Regions from separate parts of the Mesorhizobium sp. WSM4846 genome, predicted to be linked through region 2. Evidence: predicted binding sites of a transcription regulator. Region 2 holds the regulator's gene; each other region holds the start of a gene.
What was found. The regulator LexA, encoded in region 2, represses DNA repair genes until DNA is damaged. The targets are predictions, from matches to a motif close to TGTTCNNNNTGTGTTCNG.
Positions count from the first base shown of each region.

Region 1: a site for LexA is predicted at 2,002-2,019, ahead of AC0L15_RS18115 (single-stranded DNA-binding protein). Genes of this name have one in related genera too.
Region 3: a site for LexA is predicted at 2,676-2,693, ahead of AC0L15_RS23605 (helicase-related protein). Genes of this name have one in related genera too.
Region 4: a site for LexA is predicted at 1,637-1,654, ahead of AC0L15_RS30495 (ImuA family protein). Genes of this name have one in related genera too.

Region 1 is NZ_JBVVPZ010000020.1:61,541-66,731, forward strand. Features, by position in the region: gene AC0L15_RS18100 (hypothetical protein) at 1-40, shown strand, start outside; gene AC0L15_RS18105 (MarC family protein) at 119-748, shown strand; gene AC0L15_RS18110 (OsmC family protein) at 828-1,253, opposite strand; gene AC0L15_RS18115 (single-stranded DNA-binding protein) at 1,386-1,901, opposite strand; gene AC0L15_RS18120 (ArsR/SmtB family transcription factor) at 2,138-2,452, shown strand; gene AC0L15_RS18125 (SRPBCC family protein) at 2,449-2,931, shown strand; gene AC0L15_RS18130 (ATP-dependent Clp protease proteolytic subunit) at 2,954-3,559, shown strand; gene AC0L15_RS18135 (hypothetical protein) at 3,651-3,887, shown strand; gene uvrA (excinuclease ABC subunit UvrA) at 4,665-5,191, shown strand, end outside.
Region 2 is NZ_JBVVPZ010000015.1:13,478-18,668, reverse strand. Features, by position in the region: gene trpC (indole-3-glycerol phosphate synthase TrpC) at 1-363, shown strand, start outside; gene moaC (cyclic pyranopterin monophosphate synthase MoaC) at 430-927, shown strand; gene AC0L15_RS14810 (molybdopterin molybdotransferase MoeA) at 927-2,132, shown strand; gene lexA (transcriptional repressor LexA) at 2,237-2,989, shown strand; gene AC0L15_RS14800 (ComEC/Rec2 family competence protein) at 2,983-5,191, opposite strand, start outside.
Region 3 is NZ_JBVVPZ010000032.1:61,728-66,918, reverse strand. Features, by position in the region: gene AC0L15_RS23605 (helicase-related protein) at 1-2,500, opposite strand, end outside; gene phbB (acetoacetyl-CoA reductase) at 3,277-4,002, opposite strand; gene AC0L15_RS23595 (acetyl-CoA C-acetyltransferase) at 4,126-5,191, opposite strand, start outside.
Region 4 is NZ_JBVVPZ010000059.1:29,003-34,193, reverse strand. Features, by position in the region: gene AC0L15_RS30510 (HpcH/HpaI aldolase/citrate lyase family protein) at 1-620, shown strand, start outside; gene AC0L15_RS30505 (DUF1737 domain-containing protein) at 647-853, shown strand; gene AC0L15_RS30500 (metallopeptidase family protein) at 1,082-1,504, opposite strand; gene AC0L15_RS30495 (ImuA family protein) at 1,678-2,733, shown strand; gene AC0L15_RS30490 (DUF6504 family protein) at 2,675-4,147, shown strand; gene AC0L15_RS30485 (error-prone DNA polymerase) at 4,144-5,191, shown strand, end outside.

The DNA of each region.
Region 1 (5,191 bases), on a different contig from region 2:
CGAAGTCGAGTTCCTGGCGCGGCGCGTCGCCAGCGCCTGACCTGCACGGTTCCCCCTGACGCCGCTTTGCTCTACCAATGCTGGGGTCTCGGGCACCGCCCGGCGGGGAGGGTCAGAGATGCCGAGCTTCGACAGCCTGTTCAACGCCTTCGTCACCATTCTGGTGACCATCGACCCGCCTGGCCTGGCGCCGCTCTTCCTCGCCGTGACGCGCGGCATGAACCGCGAGGAGCGTAACCAGGTTTCCGTGCGTGCCTCGATCATCGCTTTCCTGGTGATGGCGCTGTTTGCAATCGCCGGCGCATCGATCCTGTCGGTGTTCGGCATCACGCTGCCGGCGTTCCGCGTCGCCGGCGGGTTCCTGCTGTTCTTCATCGCCTTCGAAATGGTGTTCGAGCGCCGGCAGGACCGCAAGGAGAAGATCGGCGACGTCGCCATCACCAAGGACATGATCCACAACATCGCCGCCTTTCCGCTGGCGATCCCGCTGATCGCCGGTCCGGGCGCAATTTCAGCGACAGTCCTGCTGTCCGGCTCGTTTCCAGGTTTGGGCGCGCAGGCAGCCCTTGTCGGCATCATCGCGATCTGCCTTGTCATCACCTATCTGGTGTTCGTGCTGGCCGAACGCATCGACCGCATCCTTGGCCAGACCGGCCGCTCGATCCTGACCCGGCTGCTCGGTGTCATCCTGGCGGCGCTTGCCGTGCAGTTCGTCGCCGACGGCGTCAAGGCGCTGATGGCGGCATGAAAATGAAAGCGGCCTCGCGCTTGATTGCCGAGGCCGTCATTTTCGTTGTCCATCTCGCGCAACGCCACTGGACGCTATCCTACTTCGCCGTCGTATCAATAACTTCGAAGTCGTGGGTGATCTCGGCGGTCTTGGCCATCATTGCCGAGGCCGAGCAGTATTTTTCGATCGACAGGTCGATCGCCCGCCTGACCTTGTTATGCGCAAGCGCGCGGCCCTTGACGATGAAATGCATATGGATGCGGGTGAACACCCGCGGCTCCTTCTCCGCCCGGTCGGCGTCGAGTTCAACCACGCAGTCTTCGACCGCCTCGCGGCCCTTTTCGAGAATGTGGACGACATCATAGGCCGAGCAGCCGCCAGTGCCGAGCAGCACCAGTTCCATCGGGCTCGGCCCCGGCGTCTTGCCGTCCGGTCCGAACGCGGTTCCCAGCACCACCTTGTGACCGCTGCCGGACTCGCCGACGAAAGTGCGCTCTTCGACCCATTTGACGCGTGCTTTCACCTGATACGTCCTTTCACCGCACACCGCTCAAACGCACAACGTCCCGAAAATCCAAGACAGATTTTCGGGACGCCAATGCGTGGCCTCAAATAGCTGGCTGTCAGCTCGCGCAGAGCCGCTCGCTCCAAGCGATCAGAACGGAATTTCGTCGTCGAGTTCGCGCGACGAACCGCCGCCACCCTTGTTGCCGCCGCCGCCGCGATTGAGACTCTCGCCCGGGCCGGACTGGCCGAAATCGGAACCGCGGCTGCTGCCGCCACCGGCATAGCTGCCGACCTGACCGCCCTCGCCCTGCCCGCGTGCGTCGAGCATCTGCAGTTCCCCACGGAATTTCTGCAGCACGATTTCGGTCGTGTAGCGGTCATTGCCGGTCTGGTCCTGCCATTTGCGCGTCTGCAACTGGCCCTCGACATAAACCTTGGCACCCTTCTTCAGATACTGCTCGGCGACCTTGGCGAGCTGCTCGTTGAAGATCACGACATTGTGCCACTCGGTCTTTTCCTTGCGCTCGCCGGAAGTCTTGTCGCGCCAGCTTTCCGACGTGGCGACGCGGATATTGACGACCGGCTCACCCGAATTCAAACGGCGGATTTCCGGGTCCGCCCCGAGATTGCCCACCAGAATGACCTTGTTGACGCTACCCGCCATGATACTTCTCCGCGCTCATCCGAAACAAATTTTCTCGCTCTCACCTTATAGACTGCGGACATTCCCCGCCTGCCGTGGCTGGCTTTTCCCACAAGGTTTTTGTTCTCTTTTCGTTCTATAACCATCAATCCGTTTTGTCAAGGAATGTCAGCAATCGATGGGTTCCGCCGTACCGTTCCATATGGGCGCGAAAAGACTGCTTGCCAAATCAATAAGCGTAGACTTATGCTTCCGGCATGATCGAAGCCGAGATTTTTCGAGCGCTTGCCGACCCGACGCGCCGCGCCGTCTACGAACGGCTCGCCGCCGGCGAGATGACGGTATCGGAACTGCGCAGCGGCCTGAGCGTGTCGCAACCGGCCGTGTCGCAGCATCTCGCAGTGCTGCGCGGCGCCGGCCTGGTGGCCGAGCGGCGAGCCGGCCGCAACGCCTATTATCGCGCCGATCCGCAAGGGCTTGACCCACTGCTCGGCTGGATCGAGCGCTACCGTGCGTTCTGGCCCGAGCGTATCGAACGGCTCAAGGCGGTTTTGAAGGATATGGACCAATGACGGCAAAACAGCATTCAGACATGACCGCAGATTCAATCGAGTTCGAGTGCGAGCTTCCAGAGCCGCCGGAAAAAGTGTGGCGGGCGCTCACTGTGCCGGACCTGCTCGCGGCCTGGATGATGCCGAACGACATCAAGCCGGAGATCGGCGGCCGCTTTGCCTTTGCCAGGCCGGATGCACCGATCGAGTGCGAAATCCTGGACGCCGAGCCCGAACGCCTGCTGCGTTACTCCTGGCGGGAGCGGCCGGCGCCTGGCAATACAGCGGATCCGCTCACCAGGCCGCTGGACAGTATCGTCACCTTCACGCTCGACCGCACTGTGTCGGGCGGCACCCATCTGCGCATCGTCCACAACGGATTTGCGCGAGTAGCCACGCCTGCAATTGCCGGCGCCGGTTGCAGGCTTTCGCTCAACGCACACAGCCCCAGACAGACCATAGCCGCAAACACGCCTCGCCTCTCCCTGCGCGCGGCCTGAGCAGCACAACGGAGAAAAAGCGATGAGCGGTTTTGCCAATCTGGTGCCGATGGTGATCGAGCAGTCGAGCCGCGGCGAACGCGCCTTCGACATTTTTTCGCGGCTGCTGCGCGAGCGCATCGTCTTCATCAACGGTCCGATCGACGACAATGTGTCGGCGCTGGTCTGTGCCCAACTCCTGTCGCTGGAATCCGACAATCCCGATAAGGAGATTTCCCTCTACATCAATTCGCCGGGCGGCGTGGTGACCAGCGGTTTCGCCATCTACGACACGATGCAGTATATAAGCAGTCCGGTATCCACCGTCTGCATGGGCTTTGCCGCCTCGATGGCCTCGTTCCTGCTGATGGCCGGCACACCGGGGCGACGCATCGCGCTGCCCAACGCCAGCATCCTGCTGCACCAGCCGTCAGGCGGTTTCCAGGGCCAGGCCTCCGATATCCAGCGCCACGCCGAAGGCATCCTCAGGACCAAGCGGCGCATGACCGAGCTTTACGCGCACCACTGTGGTCGCACGTTCGAAGAAGTCGAACGCACGCTCGACCGCGATCATTTCATGACCGCCGCGGACGCAAAGACATGGGGCCTTGTCGACCATGTTTTTGACACGCGCAAACAGGCGGCTTGAAAGCGCCAAAGAGCGAAAGCCGCCAAGCCGTTCGGCCAGTTTGATCGCCACCGGTCTTGCTTCGGCCAGAGTGCGGCGATACAGTCCGCCGATGTCTGAGATCTCACGCATTTGCTTGAACCGGCTGATTATCGGTATCGCCGTCGCGGCGATGACCTCCGGCGCGGCGTTCGCCGAAGACAGTTCACCGCCTTCGCAGAACGGCACGCTGCCCGGTGTGACCAACGACTATCGCATCGCCAAGCCGGTGCCGAACCCGACGAGGCCGTGTCCAGCAACGGCCAGTTCAAGATCGGCGATACCGATGTCTGGATTTCCGGCAGCATAACCTTCGATGTCGGCGCGGGCTCGATGAAGGCCCCCCGGTGATAGGACACCTCCATCGGCCTTCATCGCTGCGGCTCTGAAACGAACAGCCCCGCCGCTGCTTCCGCAAACGGTCGGGGCTTTTTTGGATCTGAAATCCAAACTTGCCGGGAGTACACTGCCGGCTTTTGATTTCGGATGCTTCGCGGCATTCAGCCGACGATCCGACTAGTAGTCTCTGATTTTAATGGGATCGGCAGGTCACGGTTTGTCGGGCGGCGCAAAACGCCTAGCCCTGGCACTTATGCCTGCCGGGGCTCCAGCGACACGTGGAGCCTCAAGGGACTGTCCGGTGGAGTCATTCCTTTGCTCTCCTTTTCTGTCCATTGCGACTGGTGTCGTCCGAAGCGCATATCGCAAAGCCTGCGGCGTCTCGCAGGCCGCCTTGGGGCGGCGAGGCCATCGAAAGACGGTCGGCTTCGGTTGACGTTTGGAGTCTGCCCCCCTGAGTCCGAGACGTCAACAGTTGGATAGCCGATTTACCAAAAACGTGATCGCTTGTGTGGCGAATCCGAACTTTGCATCCGTTTTGAGCAGCGCGACGTCGGCTGTGGATTACATGAACGCATTTGTCAGGAGCGTGTTCGGCCTTTGTTCTTTCCGCTTGCTCGCCCGCGCGAAAGACGGTTAAAGGCTTGGTCGAGAGTTCTCTCGAAACGGTGGCGAAATTACCTACATAGGGGATGGCTGGGACAACCCGCCATCCCACGAGATTCCAGATCTGAGGCGGCGACCGGCGATGGCCGACCATAAATATCTTTCCATTCGCGGGGCGCGCGAACACAATCTGAAGAATGTCGATCTCGACCTGCCGCGTGACAGCCTGATCGTCATGACCGGGCTGTCGGGGTCAGGCAAGTCGTCGCTCGCCTTCGACACCATCTATGCCGAGGGCCAGCGCCGCTACGTCGAGAGCCTGTCGGCCTATGCGCGGCAGTTCCTCGAAATGATGCAGAAGCCTGATGTCGACCAGATCGACGGCTTGTCGCCGGCCATCTCCATCGAGCAGAAGACCACGTCGAAGAACCCGCGCTCGACGGTTGGCACCGTCACCGAGATCTACGACTACATGCGGCTGCTGTTCGCGCGCGTCGGCATCCCCTATTCGCCGGCCACCGGCCTGCCGATCGAGAGCCAGACGGTGTCGCAGATGGTCGACCGCGTGCTGGCGGTCGAGGAAGGCACGCGTCTGTTCATCCTGGCGCCGATGGTGCGAGGCCGCAAAGGCGAATACCGCAAGGAACTGCTGGAGCTGCAGAAAAAGGG
Region 2 (5,191 bases):
GGCATGGACGCGCTGGTCGAGGTGCACGACGAGGCCGAGACGGAACGCGCGCTGAAACTGTCGTCGCGGCTGATCGGCATCAACAACCGCAATCTGCGGACGTTCGAAACCAGCATCGAGACATCGGAGCGGCTCGCGGCGATGGTGCCGGCCGACCGGCTGCTGGTCAGCGAGAGCGGTATTTTCTCGCACCAGGACTGCCGCAGGCTGGAACGGAGCGACATCTGCACTTTCCTCGTCGGCGAGAGCCTGATGCGGCAACAGGACGTGGCCACTGCGACGCACCTGCTTTTGACGGGCAAGGCGCCCGCCAATGCATCTGCCCGAAAATCGGAATCGATGTTCGGAGAGCATGATGCATAGATATAAAGCGTTAGAATGTACTTTGTGCGTTCAAACGGACGCACGTCGCTCCAGGGTGACCTGACGATGTCGGCCGCCCTCACCCATCTTGGCGCGGAAGGCGAAGCCAATATGGTCGATGTCGGCGACAAGGCGGAGACGACCCGCACGGCAATCGCCGAAGGTCTTGTCTCGATGCGGCCCGAAACGCTGAAAATGATTCTCGACGGCGATGCCAAGAAAGGCGACGTGCTGGGCACGGCGCGCATCGCCGGCATCATGGCGGCCAAGAGGACGCATGAGCTGATCCCGCTCTGCCATCCGCTGCTGTTGACCAAGATATCGGTAGACATCGAACCGGACGCGAAGCTGCCCGGCCTGAAGGTCACGGCGCTGGCCCGCGTCACCGGAAAGACCGGCGTCGAGATGGAAGCGCTGACCGCCGTCTCGGTCGCCTGCCTGACCATCTATGATATGGCCAAGGCGGTCGATCGCGGCATGGCGATCTCCGGCATCAGGCTGGTGGAAAAGACCGGCGGCAAATCCGGCGACTACAAGGCGGATGCCCAGGGGGCAGGCCAATAATGGCGCTGCTTGCGGTCGCCGAGGCGCTCGAGCGCCTGCTTGCGGATGCTGCGCCCTTGCAGGCTGAAAGCGTCGCCCTGATGGACGCCGCCGACCGCGTGCTGGCGGGGCCGCTCATGGCGCTCCGCACCCAGCCGCCATTCAACGCGTCGGCCATGGACGGCTATGCCGTGCGGGCCGACGATGTCGCGTCCGTGCCCGCGAGACTTTCGGTGATCGGCATGGCGCCGGCCGGACGCGGCTTTGCCGGGACAGTCGGCCCGGCGCAGGCCGTGCGCATCTTCACCGGCGCGCCGCTTCCCGCAGGCGCCGACACCATTGTCATCCAGGAGAATGTCCGCGACCTCGGCGGCGGCATGATCGAAGTGACCGCGCCGACGGTTGAAGGCCGCAACATCCGCCGCCTCGGGCTCGATTTCTCGAAGGGCGACTTGCTGCTGGAGAAAGGCCGCCTGCTTGATCCGGCGGCATTGTCGCTGGCGGCGTCGGCCAACCATCAGCAGGTCAGCGTGGTGAAACGGCCGCTGGTCGCCATCATCGCTACCGGCGACGAATTGCTGCCGCCGGGCAGCGACCTTGGCCCCGACCAGATCATCTCCTCCAATGCCTATGGCGTCGCCGCCGCGGCCCGCTTGGTCGGCGCCAGCGCACTCGATCTCGGTATCGCCGCCGACCGCAAGGAGGCGATCGCCGCGCTGGTGACGAAAGCCGTCGACGCAGGCGCCGAAATCATCGTCACGCTGGGCGGCGCCTCGGTCGGTGACCACGACCTCGTCCATGACGTGCTGACCGGTGAAGGCATGGCGCTCGATTTCTGGAAAATCGCCATGCGGCCCGGCAAGCCACTGATGTTCGGGCGGCTGGGCGACATCCGCTGCATCGGCCTGCCCGGCAATCCGGTGGCCAGCCTGGTCTGCACGCAACTCTTTCTGAAGCCGCTGCTGGCGCGGCTCGGCGGCCGCGCTTTTCGCCAGGACATGCGTCAGGCGCGGCTTGGCGCCGCCATGCCGGCCAACGATCTCAGACAGGACTATGTACGCGCGGTGGTGAAGGAAGAAGCCGGCACGCTTGAGGCAACGCCGTTCAGTATCCAGGATTCCTCGATGCTCAGAATGCTGGCCGACGCCAACGGACTGGTCGTGCGCGAGCCATTCGCTCCCGCGGCCGCAGCGGGCACCGCCTGCAGCGTGCTGATGCTACGCTGAACAAAGCGTCAACACATTCATTAAACTTTAAATGGTTGCGGAACACAACTGGAACAGATAGTGTTTGTTCTGGGTTTGTTTTTCTGATTCTGTTGGGGGTCGCGATGCTGACACGCAAACAACATGAACTGCTGATGTTCATCCACGAGCGGCTGAAGGAAAGCGGCATTCCGCCCTCGTTCGACGAGATGAAGGAAGCGCTCGACCTCGCCTCCAAATCGGGGATCCACCGGCTGATCACGGCGCTGGAGGAACGCGGTTTCATTCGCCGCCTGCCCAACCGCGCCCGCGCGCTGGAGGTGCTGCGCCTGCCCGATTCGATCGCGCCGGGCCTCAATGCGGCGCGCAAATTCTCGCCGAGCGTCATTCAAGGCAGCCTTGGGCAAGGCGGCCTTGGACAGGGCGGCCTCGGACGGCAGATCAAGCCGGCGCCTTCGCGCATGCGTGCGGCCGGCAATGACGACGACGTCGTTGCCACTGTCTCCATACCGGTGATGGGCCGCATCGCTGCCGGTGTGCCGATCGACGCCATCCAGCACCAGACGCATTCGATCTCGGTGCCACCGGACATGATCACCGGCGGCACGCACTACGCGCTGGAGGTCAAGGGAGATTCGATGATCGAGGCCGGCATCTTCGACGGCGACACGGTCATCATCCGCAACGCCGACACCGCCCAGCCTGGCGAGATCATTGTCGCTCTGGTCGACGAGGAGGAAGCGACGCTGAAGCGTTTCCGCCGCAAAGGTGCCTCGATCGCACTGGAAGCCGCCAATCCGGCCTACGAGACGCGCATCTTCGGGCCGGACCGGGTCAAGGTGCAGGGCAAGCTCGTCGGACTGATCCGGCGTTACTGAACGGCAGGCTTCCTGGGTTTCTCGGCCCTGCGGTATGGCGGCAGGCCCCTCGCCTCGCGCGAAAACCGCCGCTGCTCATGCCAAGGCCTATATGGCTGTCTGACGGCAAAACGGATTTCTGCGGGCGTCGTCGCCGATAGCGGATCGAAGAAGACGGCGGCACTGCCCATGCGAGCGAGCTGCCGTTTGGTGACGACGAGAACCAGCGGGTTGCGGCAGGGTTTGTAATAGGCTGTGGCATCGTCGATGACGATCAAATCCGCAAAGGCACAGGCCGGCCGCGCGGTTTTACGGTTGTCGGCGAGCGCGATGAGCGCGCCGGACGGATGCCGGGCCAGGCATAGGCCGGCAGTGCAGGTGAAAGGCGCTCCCGGCGGCAGGTCGGCCGGATCGGCGATGTCGAACCGCACATCTCCTTTTTCGAATGTCTCCGGCTCGACGATCGTTGTTGAAACCAGCGCATGTTTCCAGTTGTCGGTGGTGAATTCGTTCGAACGCACCCGGTTGACGGCAAGTTCGCCGCCGCCGATCGGCAGTGCCACCAGATGCGCATCCTCCGAGATCAGCACGTCGGGGGTGCGCGTCTCGGAAATCGTCAGCAGGCCGGCGAGCGCAAAGGGAAGTGCCGCAAGCCGCAGCCACGTCGTCGCCATCGTGGATATGACCAGGGCGACCGTCACCAGCAGAACCGATTGCAACGAAATCAGGCCGACTGCATCGACCGGCGAACGCTCCGAGATCCATCCCGAAATTGCAATCATCGCCGTCAGGCCCTTGCCCATCATGTAGAGGAAAGGGCCGTCGAGGCCGAAAGGCATTGCCAAGGCGCTGAGGACGGCCAGGAACATGACGATCGTGACGATCGGCATGACCGCCAGATTGGCGAACAGGCTGAGCGGCGAGACGCGCTGGAAGTGCCAGATGGCGAAGAGCGCGGTGGCGCTGCCGGCAATGATGGAGGTCATTGCGATGGTGCCTGCCCCAGCGACGAGCTTGCGCGTGACGAAAGCGGCCGGTGACCGTCGCTGTCGCGGCGCCTTGGCCTTGTCGGCACGAAAGTCGGACCAACTGGCATAGGCGCCCACGAGAGCCGCAGTCGCAGCGAAGGACATCTGGAAGCTTGGGCCGACCACCTCGTGCGGCGACACGACGATGACGGCGATGGCCGAAATCGCCAGGTTGCGCATGGTGAGTGCCGCCCGGTCGAACAGCACGGCGACAAGCATTACCGCCAGCATGATGAAGCTGCGTTCAGCCGCGACCACGATACCGGAGAAAATCAGATAGGCAGCGATGGAGACGAGTGCGGCAGCAGCCGCATATTTCTTGACCGGCCGGCGCGACGAAAAGTCGGGAAACAGCGCAAAGGCGCTGCGCAGCAATCCCATGACGGTGCCGGCGACAAGCGCCATGTGCAGGCCGGAAATGGAGATGATGTGGTAGATGCCGGTGCGCCGCATCGATTCGTTTATCTCTTCGGGGATGCCGGCACGCACGCCGACGATCAGCGCAGCGGCAATCTCCCCCTCGGCACCACCGATGCTGTCCCTGATATGGTCGGCGATGGTTTCGCGTGCCTTCTCGATCGACGAAGAAAGGCGTGCGGTTAACGGTGCATCTTCGGAGACGACGATCTTTGGACTGCCGAGGAAAAAGCCACTGGCACCGATACCGGCGAAATAGCTGTCAAAGGAAAAGTCAAAGCTGTCCGGTCTGACCGGGCCAGTCGGAGGCAGAAGCCTCACATAGCCGGTTGCCACCGAGCCTGCGGTCATCTCAGCGGGAATCTTGCGTGCCGACATCCTGACACGTTCGGGTGCATAACGCAGTGTCGGCCGGGCGGTCGACATCACGTCGATGGTCAGCCTGATCCGGCCGTTTGCCATCTGGTCGAGCCTGACGACACGGCCGGTCAGCCGGGTCTGGATTTCCGAACCGAGCATCTTCGTTCCGGCGCGCCAGGTTTCAACCTTGGCGGCGAGCACACCAAGCGCGCACAGCAACGCTGCCATGCAGCACAGGTGCGTTTTGCGGCGTGAGCGCGTGACGGCCGCACACAATGCCGTGAGGACCACGACGGCAATCGGCTGGGCAAAGTCCGGTTCGACGGCAAGCGAAAAATAGACGATCACCCCGCATGCCAGAAAAACCGGCACCAGCAGGAAGGCGACGCCGCGGTCGAGTTCCAGGCCGGCTGCGGAG
Region 3 (5,191 bases), on a different contig from region 2:
CGGCATTGTCCTGTGCCTCGAGCCGTGCCTTCACCTCGACAGCCGGCTTCGGCTCGGCGCGGTAGCCGAGGCCTTTCAGAATCTCTTCCATGTCGTCGGCCGTGGCGCCGAGGATCGACATCATCGGCGGCGTCACCATGAAGGACTGACCATCATAGGCGCCGTCAGGGCGCTGGCCGAGGCCCGGCTTCCAGTTGGTTGCTGGCCGGATCAGGTCGGCCAGCCGTTCGAGGATGTCGACGCGCACCGCGCGACGGCCGAGATTGCGGTAGCCGGCCAGTTTGTAGAAGGTCTTGTCGAAGGTTGGATCGATGACCACCGAGGTGCGGCCGGAGGCCAGCGCGTGAACCACGTCGCCAAAGCCAGGCTTGTCCTTGCCGTCGTTCTGCAGCGCCCACAACAGCGTCACCAGTCCGGCCGGAGCCGGCTTGATCAGCGCCGGCACGAAGACGTGGTAGGCGCCGAAGCGCACGCCGAGCCGGCGCAGGGCGGCGCGGCCCTCCTGGTCGAGCGACTTCATCTCCTCGGCGATGTCGCGGCGGTTGATGAGCCCGAAATTCTCGACGAGCTGGAAGGCGATGCCGCGGCCGATGCCGGTGATCTGCTCGGCGTTCTTGAGGTCGACCAGCGGCTTCAGCAGCGACTCGATCTGGAAATTGACGAAGCGCTCGGCGCGCGCCGCGACCTTGTCGCGGGCGGGACCGGTGAGCTGCTCGTCGGCCAGCAGCACCAGGCGCGGCTTCAACGGCTCGTCGCCTGCGACCAGCGTGCCGATCGGCGCGCCGATCCAGCGCAGCGTGCCATCGGAGCCGAGCGCGATGTCGCCATTGGCCGAGGCGCCGAAGCGTTCGGCCCGCGCCTCGAATTCGGCTGCAAGCGCCTTCTGGGCTGCTGTGCGCACCGCCTTGGCGTCCTCGCCGCCGGCGCTTTGGTCCGCGGTGAAGCGGAACCCCTGCAACTCGCCGACATGATGGCCTTCGACGAGGACGGTTCCGGTTGGACTGATTTCGGCTTCAGGCATGGTATTTTCTCTAAGGCGCCGCATGAGGACGGAAGTCCTGCGGTCTACGAAGCGTTTCGTCAACCGCTCATGCAGCGCATCCGACAATCTGTCTTCGATTTCGCGCGTCTTTTCCTGCCAGTGTGCCTGATCGGCCAGCCAGCCGGGCCGGTTGGAAACGAAAGTCCAGGTGCGGATCTGGGCGATCCGGTGCGACAGCGTGTCGATGTCGCCCTCGGTGGTGTCGGCGCGGCGCACCTGCTCGGCCATGTAATTCTCATCGACATGGCCATGCCTGGCAAGGTCCATGTAGATCGAGGCGATCAGGTCGGCATGCTGAGCCGGGGCGATCTTCCTGTAATCGGGAAGGGCGCAGGCCTCCCACAACAGCGCCACGCGCCTGGCGTCGGTGGCAAGCGTCCGGATGTCCTCGTCGCGGGACAGATGTTCGAGCGCCTGCGCATCGACCGCCGGCAGCGCGCGCGTCAGGCCTTCAACCGGCGCGTTGGTCTCGATCGAGCGCTTCAGCGCGTCGAGGTTGGCGAAATCGAAACGCGCGGTGCGCCATTGCAGCACCTTCACCGGGTCGAAATCATGCGCTTCGATCTTCTTGACCAGTTCCTCGTCCAGTGGATCGACCTGGCCGGTGACGCCAAAAGTTCCGTCGCGCAAGTGGCGGCCGGCGCGGCCGGCGATCTGGCCGAGCTCGGCCGCCGTCAGGTTGCGATACTGGTAGCCGTCGAACTTGCGGTTCTGGGCGAAGGCGACGTGATCGAGATCGAGGTTGAGGCCCATGCCGATCGCATCGGTGGCAATCAGATAATCGACATCACCCGACTGGAACAGCTCCACCTGCGCGTTGCGGGTGCGCGGCGATAGCGCGCCGAGCACGACTGCCGCACCGCCCTGCTGGCGGCGGATCAGTTCGGCGATGGCATAGACCTCGTCGGCGGAGAAGGCGACGATCGCCGTACGTCGCGGCAGGCGGGTCAGCTTCTTGGAGCCGGCATAGGCGAGATGCGACAGCCGTGGCCGCGTCACCACCGACACCCCCTTCAGCAGACGCTGGAGGATGCCGTGCATGGTCGCTGCGCCGAGCAGCAGCGTCTCCTGGCGGCCGCGCAGATGCAGGATGCGGTCGGTGAAGATGTGGCCGCGCTCGAGATCGCCGGCCAGCTGGACCTCGTCGACGGCGACGAAAGCGGCGTCAGTCTCGCGCGGCATGGCTTCGACGGTACAGACCGAATATCTGGCGCCATCGGGCTGGATCTTCTCCTCACCGGTGATGAGCGCCACCTTGTGAGCGCCGACCTTCTCGCAGACGCGTGAATAGACCTCGCGGGCGAGCAGCCTGAGCGGCAGGCCGATAATGCCGCTTTCATGCGCCACCATGCGCTCGATGGCGAGATGGGTCTTGCCGGTGTTGGTCGGCCCGAGCACAGCGGTCACGTCGCGGCCTGACAGGATCAGTGGCTCAGTGTGTTTCGGCTGGATGTTCATCGACCTGGAAATTAAGGCTCTCTGCCTCGCGTTGTCGGGAGCGCGCCCCGTGGTGGCGCGGGTGACAGCCGACACATAGGGATTTTGGGCGTGAAGCGAAAGCAGAATATTCCGATGGCAGCTCGAAGCCTTCCGTCGGCGTCGAAATGCCGTTCCGCCGTTCCGATTTAACAGTTGGAACGAGTCTGGAACGAATCGGCTACGAATCGCTGACTCGCGCAGATTCAGGGTTTGTTCACGGCTACATCTGGATTTCTCGCCTGCGAGTCTCACCACATGCTGAATCGCCGAACTGGCCCGTTTCATGCAGGGCTGACGTCGCCGTTAACCTTTGCCGCTGAACGATCGACGCAGGTCGGCCGGCGTCATCCAACATTTTGAAATAATTAATCTTTCCTAACGCGCCTTAACCATTTGGGATGTTTTTCAGCCTTTGTCGTTTAACTCTGCGCTCAAAGCCGGAACGAAACGGCGACGAATCGGCGCCGGAGCATGTTTCCCGGTTTGTTCACCCCCATATGTAGTATCGTGAACAGGTATTCCACCTGTTATCCACAGGCGGGGAACAGGGTTTTGCACAGGCCGCACGGCCGCCGTTAACCTTTGCGTGCCGCTTCGGCACAAATCGGCGTCACGCCCATCGGTCGGCGCAGTCGCTGACCAGGCTGCCAGCAATGCAAAACGGCCTGGTTCAAGCCTCTCCCATGGCATAGCGCTGCCGCAGCGGGCTGCAACAGTCCCCGGCAACAGGCCGACGCCTCAGGTGACATGACGCCTCAGGTGATATACTGGCCGCCATTGGCTGATATGGTCGAGCCGGTGATGAAACCGGCATCGTCGGAAGCCAGGAAGACGACGCAGCGTGCGATCTCTTCCGGCTCGCCGAGGCGGCCGACCGGGATCTGCGGGATGACGCGCTCATTGAGCACCTTCTCGTCCATCGCCCTGACCATCTCGGTGGCGATGTAGCCGGGGCAGATGACATTGACGGTGATGCCGACCCGCGCCCCTTCCTGGGCGAGCGCCTTGGTGAAGCCGATATCGCCGGCCTTCGACGCCGAATAATTGACCTGGCCGGTCTGGCCTTTCTGGCCATTGATCGAGGAGATGGTGATGACGCGGCCGAACTTGCGTTCGCGCATGCCGACCCACAGCGGGTGCGTCATGTTGAATGCGCCGGAAAGATTGGTGTCGACGACCTCTTTCCATTGCTCGCGCGTCATCTTGTGGAACATGGCGTCGCGGGTGATGCCGGCATTGTTGACCAGAACGGAAACCGGGCCGAGATCGGCCTCGACCTGCTTGATGCCGGCGGCGCAGGCATCGTAGTCGGCGACCGACCATTTGTAGACCGGAATGCCGGTCATCGCGATGAATTTCTGCGCCGCTTCGTCATTGCCGGCGTAGTTCGCGGCGACATGATAGCCGGCGTTTTTCAGGCCGATCGAAATCGCGGCGCCAATACCGCGCGACCCACCGGTGACGAGTGCTACCTTTGTCATAATATCCTCCCTTTTTCTCGATCGGCGGGCGGCGAAAGGGGAACGCTCTAACGGCGGAGCCTGTTCGCCACCGACTGTTTCACGGCTTGCTCGCTCCGTCCTCACGGCGCTTTGCAGATGACTTCACAGCGCTTCCACGCACATGGCGACCCCCATGCCGCCGCCGATGCACAGCGTGGCGAGACCTTTCCTGGCACTTCTGCGGCGCATCTCGTAAACTAGCGTGTTGAAGATGCGGGCGCCGGAGGCGCCGATCGGGTGGCCGATGGCGATGGCGCCGCCATTGACATTGACGATCGACGGATCCCAGCCCATGTCCTTGTTGACGGCGCAGGCCTGGGCGGCGAAGGCTTCGTTGGCCTCGACCAGGTCGAGATCGCCGACCGACCAGCCGGCCTTGGCCAGCGCCTTGCGCGAGGCGGGAATGGGCCCGGTGCCCATGATCTGCGGATCGACACCCGCGGTCGCCCAGGACACGATGCGCGCCAGCGGCGTGATGCCGCGCTTTGCGGCTTCGGCTTCGGTCATCAGCAGCACGGCGGCGGCGCCGTCATTGATGCCGGAGGCATTGGCGGCGGTCACCGTGCCGTCCTTGTCGAAGGCCGGTCTCAGCTTGGTCATGGCCTCCATCGTGGCGCCGTGGCGGATATATTCGTCCTGGTCGACAATGGTGTCGCCCTTCTTGCCCTTGACGGTGAAGGCCACGATCTCGTCCTTGAATTTGCCGGCCTTCTGCGCGGCCTCTGCCTTGTTCTGGGAGGCCAATGCGAGCTGGTCCTGGTCCTCGCGGGTAATCTGGAACTGGCGAGCGACGTTTTCGGCCGTGTTGCCCATGTGGTAGCCATTGAAGGCATCCCACAGCCCATCCTTGATCATGATGTCGATCATCTTGTAGTCGCCCATCTTGACGCCGGCACGCAGGTGTTGAGCGTGCGGGGCCAGCGACATCGATTCCTGCCCGCCGGCGACGATCACCTTGGCATCGCCTGTCGCGATCTGCTGCATACCGAGAGCAATAGCGCGCAGACCTGAGCCGCAAACCTGGTTGAGGCCCCAGGCGGTGGTTTCCTTTGGCAGGCCGGCTTCGATAGATGCCTGGCGGGCGGGGTTCTGGCCCTGAGCCGCGGTCAGCACCTGGCCGAGGATGACCTCGTCGACTTCCGCCGGCTCGACACCGGCACGGGACAGC
Region 4 (5,191 bases), on a different contig from region 2:
CAAGCTGCGAGCCCGACGCCATCCTGCTGCCCAAGGTCGACACGCCGCGCGACGTCCTGGAAGCCGGCGACGTCCTCGACGACAATTTTTCACCCGACGCGGTGAAGCTGTGGGCGATGATCGAGACGCCCAAGGCGCTGCTCAACATCGGCCCGATTGCCGAGCTTTGCCGCGATCCGGCCTCGCGGCTGGTCTGTTTCGTTGCCGGAACGAACGACCTGGTCAAGGACACCGGCATTCTCGCTACGCCCGACCGGCGCTATCTCACGCCATGGCTGATGCAGATGGTGCTCGCAGCACGCGCCGGTGGCCTCGACCTGCTCGACGGTGTCTTCAACGATTTTCGTGATCTGGACGCTTTTGCGCGCGAATGCACGGAAGCAGCCGCCATGGGGTTCGACGGCAAGTCGCTGATCCACCCGGCCCAGATCGATGCCGCAAACCGCGCCTTTGCACCATCTGCCGAAGCCGTGGCCGAGGCGCGTGCGGTCAAGGAGGCCTTCGCGCTTGCCGAAAATGCCGGCAGGCAAGTCATTGCGCTGAACGGAAAAATGCTCGAGCGGCTGCATCTGGCGCAGGCCGAGAAACTGCTGGCGAAGGCGGCCGCCAGCGCGGCATGATTGGCAACTTATCACAGGAATGAAAAATGAAACTCTACCGCTTTCTGTCCGGCCCGGACGATTCCAGCTTCTGCCACAAGGTGACGGCGGCGCTGAACAAGGGCTGGCACCTGTTCGGCTCGCCAACCTATTCCTACGACAAGCAGACCAAGGTCATGCGCTGCGGCCAGGCCGTGGTGAAGGATGTCGAGGGCCAGGAATACGGCCCTGGCACCAAGCTCAGCGATTGGTGACATCGCATCGAGCATAAACATCTTCCAGATGTCGGCGGGCCAGCACCCCCCTCTGTCCTGCCGGACATCTCCCCCCTCAAGGGGGGAGATCGGATGTCGCATCGGCTTTCGCCAATCTTCAGAGTTGCAGGGTGTGCGGTGCGGGCCAAAGCTGCCAGTCTCCCCCCTTGAGGGGGAGATGTCCGGCAGGACAGAGGGGGGCCGCGAAGGAATGAGACGTCGATCCCTTTACTCGGCCGCCTCTTCGATCCGCTCCATATCATCGTCCGACAGGCCGAAATGGTGGCCGATCTCGTGGATCAGCACATGGGTGACGATATCGCCCAGCGTCTCCTCGTTCTCGGCCCAGTAGTCGAGGATGGCGCGGCGGTAGAGCGTGACGCGGTTCGGCCCCTCGCCGGTCTGCGGATTCCAGCGCTCGGCGATGCCGCGCCCCTCGAACAGGCCGAGCAGGTCGAAAGGCGTTTCCAGCGACAGGTCGTCCATGATTTCGTCGGTCGGGAATTCGGCGATCTGGATGACGATCTCGCCGGTCAGCTTGCGAAACTCCTCCGGCAGATGGGCGTAAGCTTCTAGCGCCAGGAACTCCATTTCCTCCATCGACGGCGAAAGCTCGTCGTGCCAGGTACGGGTTTTGTAGATGCGGGCCATGCTTTGTCCTTCTGATCCCGGCATATAGGCTTTCGCGCCGGACTCGGCAATTGGCCGGGTTGCCGCCTTTCGCTGACAGGAATAAATTCCCCATGACTCCGCTTGACTCTTCGGCCGCCCTCTGGAATCTATTAGAACATAACAGGAACAATTGTGAGTGGAAGCTGACCGTCATGGCGACAAGCGCCGTGGCGCGGGAGACTGTTTTTGCCCTGCGCCGCCAGATCGCGAAGATCGAGGGAACGCTGCCCGAGCGCCTGCAGGCGCCGGCCGCAGCCCCCGTTGATGCGCCCCGGAATCCAACAGCTGATGTCACGCCCAAAAAAATCACGCCCAAAAATCTGACAATCGTCCGCCGCGGCCTCGCCGTGGCGCCGCCCGATGCGTTTCTGCGCACCGGCGCCGAAGATCTCGATACTGCGCTCGGCGGCGGCCTGCCGAAGGCGGCGCTGAGCGAGATCCATGGCGCCGCGACCCGCGATGCCGGGGCCGTCGCCGGCTTCGCCCTGTCGCTCGTCAGCCTGATCCTCAAACAGGGGCCGCGACTGCCGGTCCTGTGGATCGGCACCGCGGAAATCTTCCGCGAGGCCGGCTTCCCCTATGCCACAGGACTTCATCGCCTTTTCGGCATCGAGCCGGAGCAATTGCTGTTTTCCGAGGCGCCAAGGCTCCTCGATGCGCTGTGGACCGCCGAGGAGGCCGCCCGGATGACGGCGCTCGCCGCCGTCATCCTCGAAATCCGCGGCAGTCCGCAGCGGCTGGACCTCACCGCGACGCGGCGGCTGCACGCCCGGGCACAGAGCGCCGGCGGGCCGGTGTTTTTGCTGCGCCAGGCCGGCGAACCCGAGCCGACGGCGGCACCCGTCCGCCTCGTCCTGTCGGCGGCGCCGTCGGCACCACGCCAGACGATCGCCGGGCCGCTCGCCGGCTCGATCGGCCGTTCCGCCTTCACCGTCAGCATCGGCAAGAGCCGCACCGCCTTGCCAGGACAATTCACACTGGAGTGGAACCCCGATGAACGCAGTTTCGAGGAAAGAAGGGCCGGGGAAAGACGGCAAGAACGGGCAGCGAATCCTGTCCCTGTGGTTTCCGCATCTCGCCGCGGAAAGGATCCTGCGCCAGCGTCTGGGGCGGTCCTGGCGTTCGCGGCCGTCGGATCACCTGCCGCTGGTGATCAGCCATCGCCAGGCGAACGCGCAGCGCATCGCCGCCCTCGACGAGCGGGCTGAGGCGCTTCATCTGAAGCGCGGCATGGGCATAGCCGACGCGCGCGCCATGCATCCGTCGATCGACGTCGTGGAAGCCGATCCCGAGGCCGACCGCCGCCTGCTCGAAAGCCTCGCCGACTGGTGCGACCGCTACACCCCGCTGGTGGCGATCGACGCAGCCGATGGCCTGTTCCTCGACGTCACCGGCTGCACCCATCTTTTCGGCGGCGAACGGGCGATGCTGGACGACATCCTGTCGCGCTTTTTCCATCAGGGTTTCGATGTCCGCGCCGGCCTTGCCGCCACACCAGGTGCAGCCTGGGCGGCAGCGCGGTTTTCTGGTGATCGCATCGTCCCCGGTGGCGAGGAGGAGGCGCTTCTCGCACCCTTGCCGCTGACGGCGCTGCGCATCGAGCCTGACATCCGCGCCAGCCTGGAAAGCGTCGGCCTGCGCACGGCGGGCGCCGTCATGGCAGCACCGCGCGCGCCGCTCGCCCGCCGCTTCGGCAGATCGCTGCTTTTGCGTCTCGACCAGGCGCTCGGCCGCCTCGACGAGGCGGTGTCGCCGCGCCTGCCGGTGGCGCCGCTTTCGGTCGAACGCCATCTCGCCGAACCGATCATGCTGACCGACGAAATAGAGCGGCTGGTGAAAATGCTGGCGACGACATTGAAGGCGGACCTCGAGCGCCGCGGCGAGGGCGCAAGAAGGCTGGCGCTGCTGCTTTTCCGCGTCGACGGCGCCGTCAGCCGCATCGCCGTCGGCACCTCGCGGCCGTTGCGCGAGCCGTTGCTGATCCAGAAATTGTTCCACGAGAGGCTTGCCGCGCTCGAACAGGACATCGATGCCGGCTATGGCTTCGATCTCGTGCGCCTCTCGGTGCTGTCGGCCGCGGCCTTCGACATGCAGCAGGCGGATCTGACCGGCGAGACGCGCGACGACGGCGCCGACATCGCGCTTTTCGCCGACCGCATCCGCGCCCGGCTCGGCGACAGCGCGGTTTTGAAACCGGTCGCCGTCGAGAGTCATCTGCCCGAGCGCGTCGTCGCCATGCTTCCCTATGCGGAGGCGCCGCAAAGGGTCTCTGCGCCGAAGCAGCCGGACAAGATACAAGACACTTCCAGGCCTGTCTTGCGGCCGGAACGGCCGATCCGGCTGTTCCGTTCGCCCGAACCGATCGAGGTGCCGGCCACCGAAATGCCTGAAGGACCGCCGCTGAACTTCCGCTGGCGGCGCGCGCTCTACCGGGTGGCGCGCGCCGAAGGGCCGGAACGCATCGCCCCGGAATGGTGGCGGGAGGCAGCGGGGCAGGAAGCGACCCGGGATTATTTCCGCATCGAGGATAGCGACGGCCGCCGTTACTGGCTTTATCGCCAGGGTCTCTACGGCGCCTCGCAGGCGGCGCCGCGCTGGTTCATGCATGGGGTCTTCGCATGAATGCGCTGGCGGTCGTCCCCTATGCCGAATTCGGCATCCAGTCGAATTTCTCGTTCCTGCGCGGCGCCTCGAAACCGGAGGAGCTGGTGGTCGCGGCAAAGTTTTTGGGCTTTTCGTCGATCGGGCTTGCCGACCGCAACACGGTGGCTGGCGTCGTGCGCGCCTGGCAGCAGGCCAAGGTGGAAGGTCTTTCCTGTCATCCCGGCTGCCGCCTGGTTTTTTGCGATGGCACGCCCGACGTTCTCGCCTATCCGCAGGACCGCAAGGGCTGGGGCCATCTGTGCCGCATGCTGACGCAGGCCAATATGCGCGACGACAGCGAAAAGGGCGCACCGCTGCTCTATCGCGACGACCTTTTCGAATGGGGCGATCGCATGTCGCTGGCGATCCTGCCCGATCTGTCGACGCCGGCCGAGGATCACCTCAGGCTGATCAGCCGCCTGAAAGATCGCTTCGGCAAGACCCTGCGGCTTGCCGTTTCGCCGGATTATCACGGCAACGACCGCTACCGTATCGAGCAGGCGGCTGCCATGGCCGAGGCATCAGGCATTCCGCTGATGGCGACCAACGACGTTCTTTACCATACGTCCGAACGGCGCCGGTTGCAGGACGTGCTGACGGCGATCCGCCTCAACGTGCCTGTTGCCGAAGCCGGGCTGGAACTGGCGGCCAATGCCGAGCGCCATTTGAAGCCGCCAATGGAGATGGCGCGGCTGTTCCGGCGGCATCCGCAGGCACTGGCGCAAACCCAGCACTTTGCCGGCGAATTGAGCTTCTCTCTCAGTGACCTCCAATACAACTATCCCGACGAACCGACGGAATCGGGCCTCGGGCCCCAGGCCGAACTGGAAAGGCTGGCTCTGGAGGGAGCCGCGATACGCTACCCCTCGGGCGTTCCCGCCGATGTGACCAGGCGCATCCGCGAAGAACTCGCTTTGATCGAGCGCCTGAATTACGCGCGCTATTTCCTGACAGTCTACGACATCGTCAAATTCGCCCGCAGCCAGGGCATACTCTGCCAGGGACGTGGCTCCGCGGCCAACT